DNA from 3 places in the Pseudomonas taetrolens genome. Region 2 is predicted to be linked to each of the others. Evidence: riboswitches for the same ligand, from Rfam matches in the RefSeq annotation. Region 2 holds a riboswitch; each other region holds the start of a gene.
The links. Region 2 has a riboswitch for cobalamin ahead of cobW (cobalamin biosynthesis protein CobW). Riboswitches for the same ligand answer to the same signal wherever they lie in the genome.
Positions count from the first base shown of each region.

Region 1: it holds a riboswitch for cobalamin, as region 2 does, so the genes downstream of both, DQN55_RS10470 (CbtB domain-containing protein) here and cobW (cobalamin biosynthesis protein CobW) in region 2, are expected to answer to the same signal.
Region 3: it holds a riboswitch for cobalamin, as region 2 does, so the genes downstream of both, cobO (cob(I)yrinic acid a,c-diamide adenosyltransferase) here and cobW (cobalamin biosynthesis protein CobW) in region 2, are expected to answer to the same signal.

Region 1 covers NZ_LS483370.1:2,273,940-2,280,037, reverse strand. The annotation lists gene DQN55_RS10480 (response regulator) at 1-1,370, opposite strand, end outside; gene DQN55_RS10475 (response regulator) at 1,629-1,991, shown strand; cobalamin riboswitch at 2,044-2,257, shown strand; gene DQN55_RS10470 (CbtB domain-containing protein) at 2,351-2,542, shown strand; gene DQN55_RS10465 (CbtA family protein) at 2,554-3,255, shown strand; gene DQN55_RS10460 (cobalamin biosynthesis protein) at 3,252-3,665, shown strand; gene cobM (precorrin-4 C(11)-methyltransferase) at 3,742-4,488, shown strand; gene nfuA (Fe-S biogenesis protein NfuA) at 4,596-5,180, opposite strand; gene DQN55_RS10445 (fatty acid cis/trans isomerase) at 5,292-6,098, opposite strand, start outside.
Region 2 covers NZ_LS483370.1:2,376,242-2,382,339, reverse strand. The annotation lists gene cobN (cobaltochelatase subunit CobN) at 1-2,310, opposite strand, end outside; gene cobW (cobalamin biosynthesis protein CobW) at 2,314-3,384, opposite strand; cobalamin riboswitch at 3,478-3,675, opposite strand; gene DQN55_RS10895 (glycosyltransferase) at 3,916-5,208, shown strand; gene DQN55_RS10890 (glycoside hydrolase family 5 protein) at 5,353-6,098, shown strand, end outside.
Region 3 covers NZ_LS483370.1:1,182,446-1,188,543, forward strand. The annotation lists gene DQN55_RS05695 (PQQ-dependent sugar dehydrogenase) at 57-1,364, opposite strand; cobalamin riboswitch at 1,494-1,793, shown strand; gene cobO (cob(I)yrinic acid a,c-diamide adenosyltransferase) at 1,873-2,484, shown strand; gene DQN55_RS05705 (cobyrinate a,c-diamide synthase) at 2,495-3,808, shown strand; gene bluB (5,6-dimethylbenzimidazole synthase) at 3,805-4,455, shown strand; gene cbiB (adenosylcobinamide-phosphate synthase CbiB) at 4,452-5,360, shown strand; gene cobD (threonine-phosphate decarboxylase CobD) at 5,353-6,098, shown strand, end outside.

The DNA of each region.
Region 1 (6,098 bases), 100 kb from region 2:
AGTGCCTGGTCTGCCAGTTGCTCGTTGGTCTGTTCCAGCTCTGCCTGCTGGGTTTCGAGGTGGGTCTGCGACTCCTTGAGGATGCGCGACTGCTCTTCCAGCTCTTCATTGGCGGTCTTGAGCTCTTCCTGCTGCACTTGCAGCTCTTCATTCAACTGCTGGGTCTCGGCCAGCACTTCCTGCAGGCGCTGGCGATAGCGCGCGGCTTCGATGGACATGCCGATATTGTCGGCAATCAACTCGAACAGTTCGATATCGCGCTGAACCAGCGGCCGCAGAAAACCCAGTTCGACAACCCCGTTAACCCGGTCATCGTCACTGGTCGGCACGATAATCACGCTACCCGGCGTGCCTTCGCCCAGCCCTGAACTGACCTTGAAATAATCCGCCGGAACATTGTCCAGACGGATCAGTTGATCCTGTTGCGCGGCCTGACCGACCAGGCCTTCATCGTTATGGATCAACTGGTCCCGGGCTTCCTGCTCCCTGGAAAACCCGTAGCTGGCCACACGCTTCAGACCGCCATGGTCTTCACGCACATAAATGGCGCCGACCACCGCGCCCAGGTACTGGGCGCAAAACTGCAGAATGTTGCGCCCCAGCATGTTGAGGGTCAGGCGGCCCAGCACCTGTTCCGCCAGTTCGGTTTGCCCGTTACGCAGCCAGCCCTGATGCTCCAGGCGTTTGGCCGTCTGCAGCTGCGACGCCAACGTCGCGCTGTAACTGCTTGATAGATTGAGCAAATCACGGCGACCAATGTAGGCGAGAAGACCACTGACACCCAGGACAAAGATCAAATACAGACCGATGCTGATAAACGTCGTGCGGCTCACGTCCGTGCTGCGCGCCACACGCAACTGCTGCTCCATCGCAATGAAGTTGTCGAATTCCTTACGCACCTGATCACTCAGTTGCTTGCCGCGCCCGGCCTGAACGGCAGCGCTGTAGTCACCGTGATTACGGCGCATGTCAATCATCGACTGGGCGTACTCACTCCAGTCCAACTGCAAGGTTTCCAGGCGCTTGAGGCGATCGACCTGCTGCGGGTTATCACTGACCATGTTTTGCAGAGTCAGCAGTTGAGCCTTGATTTGCGGTTTGGCCACTTCATACGGGTCAAGGAAATGCTCATCACCGGTAATCAGATAACCGCGCATGCCGGTTTCCAGATCGACTGCCAGTCTGACGGCCTCATTGGCATTGCTGATCACCCGGTCGGTGTGCTCGAGCCACTGCATCACGGTCAACAAGTAGCTGATCATCGCCACAAACAGCACGGCGCTAAGCACGCCCACACCCAAGGGCAAACCGACGTTGCGACTCAGGAGCTTGCGGAAGCTTTTCTCATCAACTGCTGCAGGTGATTTCATTTTTTCTGGCCCGTGGACAGTCATAAAAAACCGCAAGTTTGCCGGATAACCCCCGGTACAAGCTATTTTCTTACGCGAAATCGCTAAATTTCTTACATAAATCTGCCTACACCTATCGCTAAGCGCTATTCTGGCAGAACTTGTACAGACGTAATTTTTGTACAGGCGCGGATACATGTCCGGGCTACATCTTGGCACTGCCTGCCAGCACTCCCTGGCCCCTTCACCCGCGCTCAATATTTTCTTGGGGTAACCACTATGCCTGCAACACCCTCCACCATCCTGGTGGTCGAAGACGACGACATCGTGCGCATGCTGATTGTCGACGTACTACAAGAGCTGGGTTTCAGCGTGCTTGAGGCTGACGGCAGCGCGCGGGCAATTGAATTGCTTGAAGATACAAATCAGCGTATTGATCTGCTGATGACCGACGTCGGACTACCAGGCATGGACGGTCGGGCGCTGGCACAAAAAGCCCGTGAGCTGCGCCAGTCACTGCCCATCCTGTTTGCCAGTGGCTACGCGGATACCGTTGAGGTTGAGGAAGGCATGGCGATAATTGGCAAACCGTTCTCGATTGATCAGTTACGGGACAAGGTCAAAAGCATGCTGGGGATCTGACCCGGCTTTTTGCAGGCCATGGCGAATTGACGGTGGCTTGCCGCTGTGCTCTCCTACACATCTTGTATCAGGTGCCCTTCACTGGGTGAAACGGGAAACCGGTGCGTCAGGCGTTAATCGCCCTGACAAGTCCGGCGCTGCCCCCGCAACGGTAAGCGAGAGAAACATCTAATCCACTGTGCTCAGGCATGGGAAGGTGATGTTGCAGGCTCAGATGGCATGAGCCCCTCGCAAGCCCGGAGACCGGCCTGGTCACGTAAATAACAAACCCGCGGTGGGCGGGCGCTGTTGAACCCTGCGAGCTTCGTTCGCGGGTTTGTTGCGCTCTGATGCCCGCTGCCTGACCCGAGGCCAGCGCCATGTCCATCAGCACCCGCCACACGCACTCAGCCACCGCCGCCACGTCCACCCGTAGCCAGCGCCTTGCCGTCGCCATCGGTGCCACGGTGCTGGGAGCTTTCCTCGTCTACTTTGCAGGCTTCTCGCATATCGAGGCCGTTCACAACGCAGCGCATGACACCCGTCACAGCGCGGCCTTTCCGTGCCATTGAGACTGCCTGCCATGATCAAGCGTATTGCTCAAACCGCCGGGTTCACCGGCTTGCTGGCCGCGTTGTTGCTGACGGTGCTGCAAAGCCTGTGGGTCTCCCCGCTGATTCTCCAGGCAGAAACCTACGAAACACCGGCTGCCAGCGAAGTACATGAACATGCAAACAGCAGCGTAGCCGGCCATGCCCACGACGCTGAAGCCTGGGAACCGGAAGATGGCTGGCAGCGCGTGCTGTCGACCACAGGTGGCAATCTGGTGGTTGCGGTGGGTTTTGCCCTGATGCTCGCCGGCCTGTACACCTTGCGCAGACCCACGCGCACCTCTCAGGGTTTGCTCTGGGGCCTGGCCGGTTATGCCACGTTCTGCCTGGCGCCAACCCTGGGCCTACCACCCGAGTTGCCAGGCACGGCGGCGGCTGACTTGCTGCAACGGCAGATCTGGTGGATCACTACGGCCGCCTCGACCGCTGTCGGCATTGCACTGCTGGCCTTTGGCAAACATTGGGCGTTGAAGCTACTGGCGGTGGCCATCGTGCTGGTACCCCACGTCTTTGGCGCGCCTCAACCGCTGGTGCATTCCAGTCTGGCCCCGCAAGAACTGGAATCACAGTTCAAGATCGCCTCGCAATTGACCAACCTGGCGTTCTGGCTGGCCCTGGGTGTTATCAGCACCTGGTTGTTCCGGCGTAATCCGCAGGATCAATACCCGGCATGATGAGGCCCGCCTCGGCGCCCGTCCTGGTGATGGGCCTAGGCTGCCGCCAGGGTTGCAGTGCTGATGATTTATGGGCACTGATCGAAGCGTCACTCAGGGAGGCCGGGATTGCCCTGAGCGCGATCTGCGGCCTGGCCAGTATCGAACACAAACGCGGGGAGCCGGGGCTGATCGAGCTGGAGGCACGGCTCGCCTTGCCATTGACCTTGTTCAATGCCGAGCGGCTAGCGCCTTATGCATCACAGCTCAGCCAGCGCTCGGCCATTGCATTCGAGCAAACCGGTTGCTTTGGCGTTGCGGAAAGTTCAGCCCTGGCGCTGGCCGGGCAACTGGCTGGCACCCCGGCACGCCTGTTGATCACCCGCAAGCATTCGCCGGTGGCAACCTTTGCATTGGCCTGCGCCGGGTAAAAACCGGGATAATCCCCTGCCTCACTATGAGCGTTGTTCAAGAACAGCTCTATCTCGACCTTTTCCAGAGACTGCCATGACTGTTTATTTCATCGGTGCCGGGCCCGGCGATCCAGAGCTGATTACCGTCAAGGGCCAGCGCCTGATCCGCAGCTGCCCGGTGATCATTTACGCGGGCTCGCTGGTGCCGGCCGCAGTACTTGAAGGCCATCAGGCTGAACAGGTGATCAATAGCGCCGAGTTGCACCTTGAGCAAATCATCGCCCTGATCAAGGCCGCAGACGCCAAGGGCCAGGATGTAGCCCGGGTACACTCCGGCGATCCTTCGCTGTATGGCGCGATTGGCGAGCAGATTCGCTGCCTGCGTGAGCTGGGTATCGCCTTCGAGATCATTCCCGGGGTCACCGCCACCGCCGCCTGCGCCGCGATACTCGGCGCAGAATTGACTCTTCCGGATATCTCGCAGACTGTGATCCTGACCCGCTACGCGGAAAAAACCGTGATGCCGGCAGGCGAAGAACTGGCCAGCCTGGCACAGCACAAGGCAACCATGGCGATTCATCTGGGGGTGAAGAACCTTGAGGCGATCGTCGCCGAACTGACGCCACACTACGGCAGCGACTGCCCGATTGCCGTCATCCACCGTGCCAGCTGGCCCGATCAGGACTGGGTACAAGGCACTCTGGTAGACATTCTGGCGAAGGTTCAAGCCAAGGGTTTCAAACGTACAGCGTTGATTCTGGTGGGACGGGTACTGGCCAACGACAGCTTCTCGGCTTCTTCGCTGTACCGCGCAGGCCATGCGCATCTGTACCGGCCCTGAATCACCCCACACGACACAGCCGCCCTGTGTCGTGGGCATAAAAAAACGGTGCTCACGGGGCACCGTTTTTTCATCTGCCTTGCAGCGAACACCCTGTTACCGATGACTCAGTAGTAGGCGTTTTCTTTCTGCGAGTGGTCGGTCACATCACGTACACCCTTGAGCTCCGGGACTCGCTCAAGCAGGGTACGCTCGATGCCTTCACGCAGGGTAACGTCCGCCTGGCCGCAGCCCTGGCAACCGCCACCGAACTTGAGCACCGCAATACCGTCTTCAACCACTTCGATCAGGCTGACCTGACCGCCGTGACTGGCCAGGCCCGGGTTGATCTCGGTTTGCAGGTAGTAGTTGATGCGCTCGTTGATCGGGCTGTCGGCATTGACCATCGGCACTTTGGCGTTTGGTGCCTTGATGGTCAGCTGGCCACCCATGCGATCGGTGGCGTAATCCACCACGGCATCGTCAAGGAACGGTTCGCTGAACGAATCGATCCAGGCCGTAAAGGTTTTCAGGCCAATGGCCGTATCTTCAGGTTTGACTTCAGCCGGCTTGCAGTAGGCAATACAGGTTTCAGCGTACTGGGTGCCGGGCTGGGTGATAAAGACGCGGATGCCGATGCCCGGGGTGTTCTGCTTGGACAGCAGATCAGCCAGGTAATCGTGGGCGGCGTCGGTAATCGTTATGGCGCTCATGGAATCTCCTCGCAGACATGGGGCGCAGTTTACGCCAATCGGCGCGCCTGACAAAGTCCTAGTATTTTTGTCAGGAAAGCAGCACCCCAGGTATTCAAAATAACCGGGCCTTTACAGGTTCTCGTAGCGGTTCATGTCCAGCACGCCCGCCTCGACCGGGTCGGTTTCATTAATGTACTCGCCAATATCATGGAAGTACTGCCAGAACTGCGGGTGGCTGCGGCGAACGCCCCAGCGCTCGACGATGGCGTCGAAGCTTGCCTGATCACGGGATTTCTCCATCGCCTCAACGAACGCTTCAACCTCTGCCGCCGGAATGTTGAACATGAAGTTCGGGTAACTGCTGAGCACGCCCGGATACAGGGTCAAGGTGTCCAGCCCGGGTTGCAGACGGTACTCCTCGCCCATCATGAAGGCCACGTTGGTGTGCGCCCGATTGCGCAGCGCGCTGTAAAACATCCGTTTGCCGCTGGCACCTTCGACCCTCAACATGCTCGCTTCAGGCATGCGGTTGATCACTGCCAGCCCGGCCGCAGGACGTGATGCCAGACGGCTCAGGGCCTGCTCGGCGTACTGGAACTCCTGATCAATGCCCGGGCGAGAACAATACGCTCCCGTGCAACGGTTGATCGGATCGGGACGCGCATTCAAGGTACCGGTACGCTCGATCAGCTTGAGCGCAAAGTCACGCTTCGGATCGGCTGGATCGAGCTTGATCCCGGTCGGGGTATCGGCATCGATTTTCTGGTAGTCCATCCACATTTTCAGCTTGCCGCTGTTCTGGTACCAGTCCCCCAGAATCCCGGCTCTCTGCCCGGCAGGCATCAGGCGCAAGAAGTTGACCTCGGCGCCGTTGCGGATCAAGTCAAAGTACAGGCGGGTCTGGGCCTGATGGGCAACGTTGCCGTACACATCGAA
Region 2 (6,098 bases):
CCACACTTCGTCGTTGAGCCGCTGCAGTTCACGGGGCTGGTGCGCCGTCCAAGGCTCGGCCAGCGCACAGTCCAGCGGGTCGAAACACAGCTCGAACGCGTTGGCCAGCGCCCGCAAGACACTCGATTGGGCGCCGCGCCCGTCGCCACGGGGAATTCGCAACAAGGCCTGCAACGTATCGATGCGCAAGCGCCCGGCTGGCGATTCGCCGAAAATATGCAGGCCGTCGCGGATTTGCGACTCTTTGAGGTCGCACAAGTAAGTGTCCAGGCGAGGCAGCCAAATGGCTGCATCTGCGTCACTGCCCAGCGACTCATCCAACTGCAACTCACGGTCGATACGGGTTTCGCGCACCAGTTTGAGAATGTCCCGTTGCAGCTCCTGCGCTCGACGCGGATCAAGCAATTGCGCTTCGTAATATTCGTCGGCCAGCAACTCCAGATCGCGCAGCGGGCCATAGGTTTCGGCACGGGTCAGCGGTGGCATCAAATGGTCGATGATCACCGCCTGTGTGCGGCGTTTGGCCTGAGCGCCCTCGCCCGGATCGTTGACGATAAACGGATACACGTTGGGCATCGGGCCGAGAATGGCGTCAGGCCAGCAATGCTCCGACAGCCCGACGCCCTTGCCGGGCAGCCATTCCAGATTGCCGTGCTTGCCGACGTGCACCACGGCGTGGGCGCCATAGGTGTTGCGCAGCCAGAAGTAGAACGCCAGATAGGCGTGTGGCGGCACGAGGTCCGGGTCGTGGTACACCGCGCTGGCATCGACCTGATAGCCGCGGGCCGGCTGAATGCCGACAAAGGTCAGGCCAAAGCGCAAACCGGCGATCATCAGGCGACCATTGCGGAACATCGGATCGTTTTCCGGTCCGCCCCAGCGCTCAAGCACCGCCTGGCGATTGACTTCGGGCAAGCGCTGAAACATCGCCCAGTAGTCATCCAGGGCCAGGCTTTGCTGGCAAGGCCGCAGATCCAGGGTATCCAGGTCATTACTGACGCCGCCCAACAAGGCTTGAATCAGCGCCGTGCCGGTTTCGGGCAACTCCGCGTCCAGCGGATAACCCTCCGCCTGCAAGGCCCGCAGGATATTCAGCGCGGCTGCCGGGGTGTCGAGTCCCACGCCATTGCCAATTCGACCATCGCGGGTCGGGTAGTTGGCCAGAATCAGGGCGATGCGCTTTTGCGGGTTCGGGAGGCGGGCCAGCTCGATCCAGCGGTGTGCCAGCTCAGCGACAAAGTCCATGCGTTCGGGGTGGGCGCGGTAGCACACCACATCCGACTGGCTGCGTTCGCTGCGCCATGCCAGGTCCTTGAAGCTGATCGGGCGGCTGATGATCCGGCCATCCAGCTCGGGCAAGGCAATGTGCATGGCCAGGTCACGGGGCCCCAGGCCCTGCTCGCTGGCTTCCCAGCCGGGCTGATTGTCCTGGGCGCAGATCGCCTGGATCACCGGGATATTGCGTCGAAACGGTCGAAGATGCGGCGCTTCGGGGCTCGACTGGGCAAACCCGGTGGTGTTCAGAATCACCCCGGCCTCGACCTCGTCGAGCACATCCTGAACCATGTTCAGACAACCCGGTTCTTTCAGGCTGGCCACGGCAATCGGCAAGGGATTGAGCCCGGCTGCCAGTAAACGCTGGCAAAACACATCGACAAAAGCGGTGTTGGCTGCTTGCAAGTGCGAGCGATAAAACAGCAGTGCTGCCACGGGTTGCCCGGCGTGCCAGTCGGCCTGCCAGTCCTGGAGCCCAGGGCTGGTGTGTACCGGATGATAAATCGCCGTACGCGGCAACGTGCGCGGCTCCTCCCACGGATAATCCCGGCCCAGCCATTGGCTGGCCAGGCACCGATAGAGTTGCAGCGCGTTGTGTCGTCCGCCCTGGCGTAAAAAGTGCCAGAGCCGCTCGGCGTGCTCGGCCGGCACCGTACTCAGGGCGCTGAGCTCCGGGTCGGGACGATCGTCGCCCGGCACCAGGATCAGCGTCACTCCGCGCTCGGCCAACTGCACCAACCGTTCGATGCCGTAACGCCAGTAGCCAATACCGCCATGCAACGACAGCACAATCACTTTGGCGTGCTGCAGCACCTCATCGACATACAAGTCGACCGAGCCATGGTTTTGCACCTGCATCGGGTTGGCCAGACGCAGGCTTGGATAATCTTCAGGCAACTGCTGCGCAGCGTCTGCGAGCAGTGCCAGGCTTGAATCACCGCTGCACAGGATCACCAGCTCGGCGGGGGTCTGGCCGAGGTCGGCAATATTGTCGTCCGCTACAAAGCCACCGGGCTGGGTCCTGAGCAAATGCATGGTTTAAGCACTCAACGCTGTGCGCAAGGTGGACTCAAGCAACGCCGCGTCCAGGTCTTGACCGATCAGCACCAGTTTGGTGGTACGCGGCTCGTCTGGCGCCCAGGCGCGGTCAAAGTGCTTGTCAAAACGCGTGCCCACCCCCTGGATCAGCAAGCGCATCGACTTGCCCGGAATGGCGGCAAAGCCTTTGACCCGCAGAATGCCGTGGGCGACCACCAATTGGCTCAGGGCCTGCATCAGTGCGCGCTCTTCAGCCTGCGGCAGTTCGATGGAAATCGAGTCGAACGCATCGTGATCGTGATCGTCGTGGTCATCATCGCCATCGTGGTGATGGTCGTGGTGACTGTGGCGGGCGTCGATATGGTCTTCCGAACCGGCATCCAGGCCCAGCAGCACGTCCAGCGGCAGCCGTCCGCTGCTGGCTTCGATAACTTTCACGGCTGGCGGCAGCTCTTCAGCGACTTCAGCACGAACCTTTTCCAGGTCGGCCGGGCTGATCAGGTCGGTTTTGTTCAGAATCACCAGGTCGGCGCTGGCCAGTTGGTCAGCGAACAGCTCATGCAGCGGCGATTCGTGGTCCAGGTTGGGATCGAGCTTGCGCTGGGCATCGACCTGATCCGGGAACGCGGCGAACGTCCCGGCAGCAACGGCCGGGCTGTCGACCACGGTGATCACCGCATCCACCGTGCAGGCGCTGCGAATTTCCGGCCACTGGAAGGCTTGAACCAACGGCTTGGGCAAGGCCAGGCCCGAAGTTTCGATCAGGATATGATCGATATCGCCACGGCGCGCCACCAGCTCGCGCATTACCGGAAAGAACTCTTCCTGCACGGTGCAGCACAAGCAGCCATTGGCCAGCTCGTAGACACGACCGTTGGCTTCTTCTTCCGTGCAACCGATGGCGCATTGCTTGAGGATTTCGCCATCGATACCCAGCTCGCCGAATTCATTGACGATGATCGCAATGCGACGGCCCTGTGCGTTATCGAGGATATGACGCAGCAAGGTAGTTTTGCCCGAACCGAGAAAACCGGTAACGATGGTGACGGGGGTTTTGGCCAGTGTTTTCATCGGATGCCCTTTGGCAAAGCGGCGGGCATACGGGACGACGACCGCACGTGCACGCGGTCAGTCTTCGCCACCGGATCACCCCGCCCGGTTGAAGTAAGAATCTGTCACGAGGCAGGTCTCCTGGCTTACGGCTGGGCATCAACCTGGGCTGACACCGGCCCTGCGCCTTCCCGCTGGTTCAGCAGTGGCCTGGCAGGGCAATTGACCGTTTACAGTTGCGGGGGCAGCCGCGGCTTACCGCGTTCCCTTCTTAGCTTCGCATCGCGAAGAACCTCGAACGCGCAAGGCTACGCAGTGCTTTGTAACAGGTCAATGGGTGGCGGACGCGGCCTCACGCCACTCGACCGCTGCTGCCCATGATCTTTGCAGCCGCTGCCGCAGACGGCGAAAAGGGCCGAAGGGCCTTCAAGAAGCGAGTGACTGTGCCCCCTCTCGCAGCCAGCGGCAGCGGCTACAGCACATACAAACCCGTAGTACATATGTGTTTTAATTGCCGCTTTTTTTCAGCCTCAGCGCTTCAAGGATCTGTTCATGTCGTCCACTCGCCCTACCCGTGTCCTGATTATCGGTTACGTGTGGCCCGAGCCGCGCTCTTCGGCCGCTGGCGGGCACATGATGCAAATCATCGAGAGCTTTTTGCAGTGCGGCTGGCAGATCACCTTCAGCAGCCCGGCCGGGGTTGGCGAACACAAGGCTGATTTGGCAGCGCTGGGTATCGATGAAGTCACGATCGAGCTGAATAACAGCAGTTTTGACGGGTTCATTCGCGAACTGGCGCCGGACATCGTCCTGTTCGACCGCTTCATGATGGAAGAGCAGTTCGGCTGGCGCGTCGAAAAGCACTGCCCGAACGCCTTGCGCGTGCTGGAAACCTCGGATTTGCAGAGCCTGCGCGACGCCCGCCAGCAGCAGCTCAAGGCACGGCTCAAGCACACCCCCGACCAGGACGACTTCAGTAGTCTGTTCGCCCCGGCCCGGGGCGAAACCTTTGAGCAGATGGCCGGCACTGACCTGGCGCAACGGGAAATTGCCGCGATCTACCGCAGTGACCTGAACCTGATGATTTCCGAATACGAAATCGAGCTGCTGACCGAGCAATTCCAGGTGCCCAAGGCCCTGCTGCACTGGTGTCCGCTGATGGTTGACAGCGTCCCCGAAACATTCGTGCCCTATGACCAGCGCCAGCACTTTCTGAGCATCGGCAATTTCCGCCATGCCCCCAACTGGGACTCCGTGCTGTGGATGAAGACCAGCATCTGGCCGCTGATCCGCCAGCAACTGCCCGGTGCGCAGTTGCATGTGTATGGCGCCTATACCCCGCCCAAAGCCACCGCGCTGCATAACCCGGCTCAAGGCTTTCATGTCCTCAACTGGGCCGAAGACGCCCTGGCGGTGATGAGTAACGCCCGAATCTGCCTGGCGCCCCTGCGTTTTGGCGCGGGCATTAAAGGCAAGATCGCCGACGCCATGCTCTGCGGCACCCCCAATGTCACCACCCCCGTGGGTGCTGAAGGCATGCACGGCGACCTGCCGTGGGCCGGTGCCATCGAGCAAAGCGCGGGCGCCATTGCAGCCCGCGCCGTCGAGCTGTACCAAAACCCCCAGGCCTGGCATCAGGCCCAGCAGCACGGCCGGACCCTGTTGACCGAGCGCTACCTGCAAGCGACTCATGGTCCGGCACTGGTACAACGCATCGAAGCCTGTCGCGCCCACCTTGAGCAGCACCGGCGCAACAACTTCACCGGGGCCATGCTGCGTCATCACCAGCACAAAAGTACGCAGTACATGTCGCAATGGATCGAAGCCAAAAACCGTACGGTTTGAACCTGCACAAACACGTGGCCAGCGTTGAAGTTTCGGACGCGACTGACAGACACTTTACCTGCAACTGACTAAGTTCGACCCCTGGACCGTCTTCTCAGGAGTCACGTCATGCTTAGAACCTTGCAGGTGTCAGCACTCGCTCTGATGCTGCTGAACAGTAACGCCCTGGCCGGTGAAACCATCGATTTCTGGAACACACCGCAACACGGCGGCAACAGTTTCAATCGCCTGCCGCCTTCACTGGACTATTTCCAGGCCCTGAAAGGCTATGGCGCCACCTGGGTCCGACTGTCCTATGACAAATGGCAACCACAGCAGCGCGACTTCCTGCTGGGCACGGCAGACCGCTATACCGGGCTGATGCCCGCGGATCTGGCAACGCTCAAGGCCACGCTGGACCGGGCCCAGGCGGCGGGGCTCAAGGTCGTGGTCACGCCGTTGTCGCTGCCGGGCATGCGCTGGCGGCAAAACAACGGCGACCGTTTCGATGACCGGCTGTGGCAAGACAAAACCTATTGGGATCAATCGGCGCAATTTTGGACGGATCTGGCCCGCGCCCTAAAGGACCACCCGGCCGTGGCCGCCTACAATCTGGTGAACGAGCCGGCACCTGAACGCCAGGCCCGGCTACCGGAACATGCGTCGCCCGCGGCCATGCGCACCTGGTATGCCCGCCACCAACAGACCGCACGCAACCTGCCGGCCTTCTATAACCAGGTCATCCGCGCGATTCGCCGGGTGGATTCGCGCACGCCGATCATGGTCGATGCCGGCTGGTACGCCGCAGCTGACGCCTTTGCATACTGGCCCGGCCTGCTCGACGATACGCACGTGCTGTACAGCGTGCACATGTACGAACCCTATGCCGCCACCAGTGCGCCCAACATCAA
Region 3 (6,098 bases), 1.2 Mb from region 2:
GAAGCGAGGCGGCGATCAGTGTCGCAGCCTGCGGCAGCGGCTACAGGGTTACAGTTTCATTGTGCCGACACCCGCCAAATTTTGTTGCCTACATCATCGGCTACCAGCAAGTCACCCTGTTTATCTATCACTACGCCAACCGGGCGGCCCATGGCTTTTTTATCCGTATTGAGGAAGCCGGTCAGCACGTCTACCGGCATGCCTGTGGGTTTGCCGTCTGCAAAGGGCACGAAAATCACTTTGTAGCCACTGTGCGGCTTGCGGTTCCAGGAGCCGTGCTGGCCTACAAATGCGCCCTCGGTAAGGTTGGGCAGTGTGCTGCCTTCAGCGAAGCTCAGGCCCAAAGAAGCCGTGTGCGGGCCGAGGGCGTAATCCGGTGCTATGGCTTTGGCCACCAGTGCCGGATTTTGCGGCTCGACCCGAACGTCGACGTGCTGCCCGTAATAGCTGTAAGGCCAACCATAGAAGCCACCGTCTTGCACTGAGGTGATGTAGTCAGGAACCAGGTCACTGCCGATTTCGTCGCGTTCGTTGACAGCGGTCCAGAGCTTGCCGGACGTTGGCTCCCAAGCCATGCCGTTAGGATTGCGCAAGCCGGAGGCAAAAATACGGTGGCTGCCGGTGGCCGGGTCAACTTCCCAGATGGCGGCGCGACCCTCTTCTTGATCCATGCCGTTTTCGCCCACGTTGCTGTTCGAACCGACGGTCACATACAGCTTTTTACCATCCGGGCTTGCAATGACGTTTTTGGTCCAGTGGTGGTTAAGTGGGCCGCCCGGTAAATCCACCACTTTGGTGGGTTGGGTGTTGAGGATGTTATCGCCAGCCTGGTAGTGAAAGCGCAGCAACTTGTCGGCATCCGCCACGTACAGGTCATTGCCGACCAGGGTCATGCCGAAGGGGGAGTGCAAATTCTGGATAAACACGCTACGGGTTTCCGCAATGCCATCGTGGTCAGCATCTCGTAACAGCGTGATGCGATTCGCACTGGGTACGCCAGCCCCGGCCCGGCCCATGACCTTTTCCATGACCCAGCCACGAATGCCCTTGCTGTCGTCCGGCTTGGGCGGGGCATTGGTTTCGGCGACCAGTACATCACCGTTGGGCAGTACATAGAGCCAACGGGGGTGGTCAAGGTCTTCGGCGAATGCTGCCACTTTAGTCCCGGGAGCGGCTATGGGTGTGGCTCCGGGCGCCCAGCCAACAGCAGGCGCGATATTGACGGTGGGTATCAGCGTCTTGTTGGGTTCGGGCAGTTTCGGCGAAGGTCCAGTGCCGTCGCTCACTTGCAAGGTCGAGGTTTCACCGCAGGCGGCCAATCCTGCCGCAAGTGCGATGACAACAGCGTGCTGGCACTTGAACATGTGAATCTCCATAAGGTCCGGGCGGGTTAATCTATAGAGAAGCATAGCGCCTCAAAGGTTCAGGTTTGTGTGCGTATTCAGGCGTATTGCAGCGCACCTTTAATTGACGCTCCACCCCCAACCCTCTAACCTTTGCCGCTTGTTTCAGGTGCTCTGTGGCAAACGGTCGACAGAGTGAAACAGGGAAGCCGGTGAGGACGTGTTGGAGCGGTTCAAACGTCACGATCCCGGCGCTGCCCCCGCAACGGTAAATGAGTCAATGCCACGCCAGGGTCTGCCGCTATTTCATTGACACGCATTACGCGTCGCAATGGCCTGGCCAGCTCCGGACGCCACTGTGTCTTGTACATGGGAAGGCGCGTGTCAGGTGCTGTCCCTGGGGATGGTCCGCTCATGAGCCCGGAGACCGGCCTGATCCATCCAGCACACTCGCGGCGGGCGATGGTGTGTCGTTGTTGAATTCCCCCCGCCTCCCGTTTGCTTAATTCAGCCCCAACGGAGAGCTGCCATGAACGAATCCCCCGAACGCGACGAACGTCACCAGGCGCGCATGCTGCGCAAAAAAGCCGTCATGGATGAGCGCATTGCCAGCTCGCCGAACGAGTGCGGGCTGCTGCTGGTGTTGACCGGCAATGGCAAAGGCAAAAGCAGCTCGGCATTTGGCATGTTGGCCCGGGCCATGGGCCACGGTATGCAGTGTGGTGTGGTGCAGTTCATCAAGGGGCGCAACAGCACCGGTGAAGAGCTGTTCTTTCGCCGTTTCCCGGAGCAGGTGCGCTATCACGTGATGGGCGAAGGTTTTACCTGGGAAACCCAGGACCGTCAGCGTGACATCGCGGCTGCCGAAGCGGCCTGGGAAGTGTCCCGCGAGATGCTGCGTGACCCCGCCATCGGCCTGTTGGTACTGGATGAGCTGAACATCGCCCTCAAGCATGGCTATCTCGACCTTGAGCAGGTGCTGGCTGACCTGCAGGCCCGTCCGCCGATGCAGCATGTGCTGGTCACCGGGCGCGGCGCCAAACCCGAATTGATTGATCTGGCTGATACCGTGACTGAAATGGGTGTGATCAAGCATGCCTTCCAGGCCGGTATCAAAGCTCAGAAAGGCATCGAACTGTGAGTGTTTCAGCATGAGAGAGTCGCGTCATTGCCCGGCGGTATTGATTGCCGCACCGGCTTCCGGTCAGGGCAAGACCACTGTTACAGCCGCCTTGGCCCGATTGCACCGCAATCAGGGGCGCAAGGTGCGGGTGTTTAAATGTGGCCCGGATTTTCTCGACCCCATGATCCTGGAGCGCGCCAGTGGTGCGCCGGTGTATCAGGTGGATTTGTGGATGGTGGGTGCCGATGAAAGTCGCCGCTTGCTATGGGAAGCTGCCGCAGAGGCGGACCTGATCCTGATTGAAGGTGTGATGGGCTTGTTTGATGGCACACCCTCCAGCGCCGACCTGGCGCGGCATTTCGGGGTTCCGGTACTGGGCGTCATTGATGGCACCGCCATGGCCCAGACGTTCGGCGCGCTGGCATTGGGCCTGGCGCGCTATCAGCCGGACCTGCCGTTTGCCGGAGTACTGGCCAATCGGGTGGGAACCGTACGCCATGCGCAGTTGCTGGAAGGCAGCCTGACCGAAGGCTTGCGCTGGTACGGCGCGCTGTCCCGCGAAACCGGGATTGAGCTGCCGAGCCGGCATCTGGGGCTGGTCCAGGCCAGTGAGCTGAATGACCTTGATGCCCGTCTCGACGCGGCAGCCAATGCACTGGCCAGCACCTGCGAGGTAGCGCTGCCGCCTGCGGTCGAGTTTGCAGCCCCTGAACCGGTGGTGGTCGAGCCATTGCTGGCCGGCGTGCGCATTGCCGTGGCTCGCGATGAGGCCTTTGCCTTCACCTACGGTGCGAGTCTGGCGTTGTTGCGGGAAATGGGCGCTGAGCTGGTATTTTTCTCACCGATTCGCGACACGCAGTTGCCAGAAGCTGACAGCCTGTATTTGCCCGGCGGTTATCCCGAACTGCATCACGTTGAGCTGTCACGCAACCGCTCGATGCTGGCCGCGATTCGTGCACACCATGACGCCGGCAAGCCCTTGCTGGCCGAGTGCGGTGGCATGCTGTATCTGCTGGATGCCCTGACCGATACCGACGGCCAGCGTGCCGAGCTGGTCGGGCTGCTGGCGGGCGAAGCAACGATGCAAAAGCGTCTGGCCGCGTTGGCCTTGCAGGCCGTGGAAATGCCTGAAGGGCTGTTGCGCGGTCATACCTATCATCATTCGCTGACCAATACGGAGTTGCAACCCATCGCCCGCGGACTTAGTCCCAACGGTGGGCGTGGGGCCGAAGCGGTCTATCGCGAAGGTCGAATGACGGCTTCTTATGTGCATTTTTACTTTCCGTCCAACCCCCAGGCCATTGCTGCGCTGTTCGCACCCTGCGCCGTGAAGGTGCCATGAGCGACAACGCGTTTAGTCCCCAAGAGCGTGCAGCGGTTTACCGGGCCATCGCCGAGCGGCGTGACATGCGTCACTTCAGTGGTGGCACGGTAGCGCCTGAGTTGTTGGCGCGCCTGCTGGAGGCGGCGCATCAGGCCCCGAGTGTGGGGCTGATGCAGCCGTGGCGCTTTATCCGCATCACCGACCGTGAGTTGCGCGGCAAGGTCCAGGCCCTGGTGGAGGAGGAGCGGGTGCGTACTGCTGAAGCGCTGGGCGAGCGTTCCGATGAGTTCATGACCCTGAAGGTCGAAGGGATCAACGACTGTGCCGAGGTTTTGGTGGCCGCGTTGATGGATGACCGGGAAAAACACATATTCGGTCGCCGTACCCTGCCCGAAATGGACATGGCCTCGTTGTCCTGCGCGATCCAGAACCTGTGGCTGGCCGCTCGCGTCGAAGGGCTGGGCATGGGCTGGGTGTCATTGTTCGAGCCGCGGGCGCTGGCTGATTTACTGGGGTTGCCAGCGGGTGCCAAGCCCTTGGCGGTATTGTGTCTGGGGCCGGTAGAGGCCTTTTATCCGGCGCCGATGCTGGTGTTGGAAGGGTGGGCGCGCGCGCGTCCGCTGAGTGAGCTGGTGTATGAGAATTATTGGGGAGTGAGTCCATGAGTGTGGCGTTGCTGTGCGTGGCCGGGGTGGCGCTGGATGCGCTGTTCGGTGAGCCCAAGCGCTGGCATCCGCTGGTCGCGTTCGGCCGCATGGCCGGTCGCGTTGAGCAGCGTTTCAATTCCGGCGGCCGTGGCTGGCGCAGTCATGGCGTTACCGCCTGGGTGCTGACGGTCATTCCGCTGACGATTCTGGCGACTGCGCTGTCCTGGCTGCCTTATATCGGCTGGCTGGTAGATATCCTGGCGTTGTACTGCGCGCTCGGAATGCGCAGTCTGGGCGAACATGTGCAGCCCGTGGCTGAAGCCTTGCGCAGCAATGATCTCGAGGAGGCACGTACACGGGTCGGTTATCTGGTCAGCCGTCAGACCAGCGAACTTGATTCCACCGAAGTCGCCCGCGCGGCGACCGAGTCCGTACTGGAAAACGGCAGCGATGCGGTCTTTGCCGCGATTTTCTGGTTTGTCGTCGCCGGTGCTCCGGGCGTGGTGCTCTATCGCCTGAGCAATACGCTGGACGCCATGTGGGGATATCGCAATGAGCGCTTTGAGCGTTTTGGCTGGGCCGCCGCCCGGATCGACGATGTGCTCAACTACATTCCTGCACGGTTGGTGGCGCTGACTTATGCCGTACTGGGTAAAACCCGCCTGGCCTTGAAGTGCTGGCGCAAACAGGCCCCGCAGTGGGACAGCCCCAATGCGGGGCCGGTCATGGCGGCCGGTGCCGGTGCCTTGGGCGTCGAATTGGGCGGTTCGGCGATTTATCACGGTGAACTGCATGAGCGTGCGCAACTGGGTGAAGGCGTGCCCGCCGATGCCGACTCGATTGGCCGTGGCTGGCAACTGGTGCAGCGAGGGGTATGGCTGTGGCTCTTGATCCTGTGCATGTGGAGTGAATTCTATGCTTGAGCATGGTGGACGTTTACGCCAAGCGTCCTTGCACTACGGCATCGCCGAGGCGCAATGGCTGGACTTGTCCAGCGGCCTGGCGCCCTGGCCTTTTGCGATTCCCGTGATCCCCGAGCGTGCCTGGGCGCGGTTGCCGGAAACCGATGACGGGCTAGAACAAGCGGCCTGTACCTACTACGGCGCCGCCAATGTGTTGCCGGTGCCGGGCTCCCAGTGCGCGATTCAGTTGCTGCCTCGTTTGCGTCGTGGCGGCAAGGTCGGCGTGTTGTCGCCGTGTTATGCCGAACATGCTGAAGCCTGGCGTCGCAACGGGCACATCGTGCGTGAAGTGGTTGAGCAAGAGGTCGACTTCTACCTCGACAGCCTGGATGTGCTGGTGGTCGTCAATCCCAACAACCCGACAGGGCTGAGTCTGACGCCTGAGCAGTTGCTGACCTGGCATGCACGGCTGGCACAGCGGGGTGGCTGGCTGGTGGTGGATGAAGCGTTCATGGACAACACGCCTGCGTTGAGCCTGGCCGCGCAAAGTCACCGCGCCGGGCTGATCGTGTTGCGCTCGTTTGGCAAGTTCTTTGGTTTGGCGGGGGTTCGATTGGGCTTTGTGCTGGCTGAACTCAAACTGCTCAAATTGTTGGCCGAGCAAGTCGGTCCCTGGGCAGTGAGCGGGCCGACGCGGATTGTCGGCCAAGCGTGTCTGGTCGACACCGAAGCCCATGTTCGCCAGCGTGAACGCAGCGA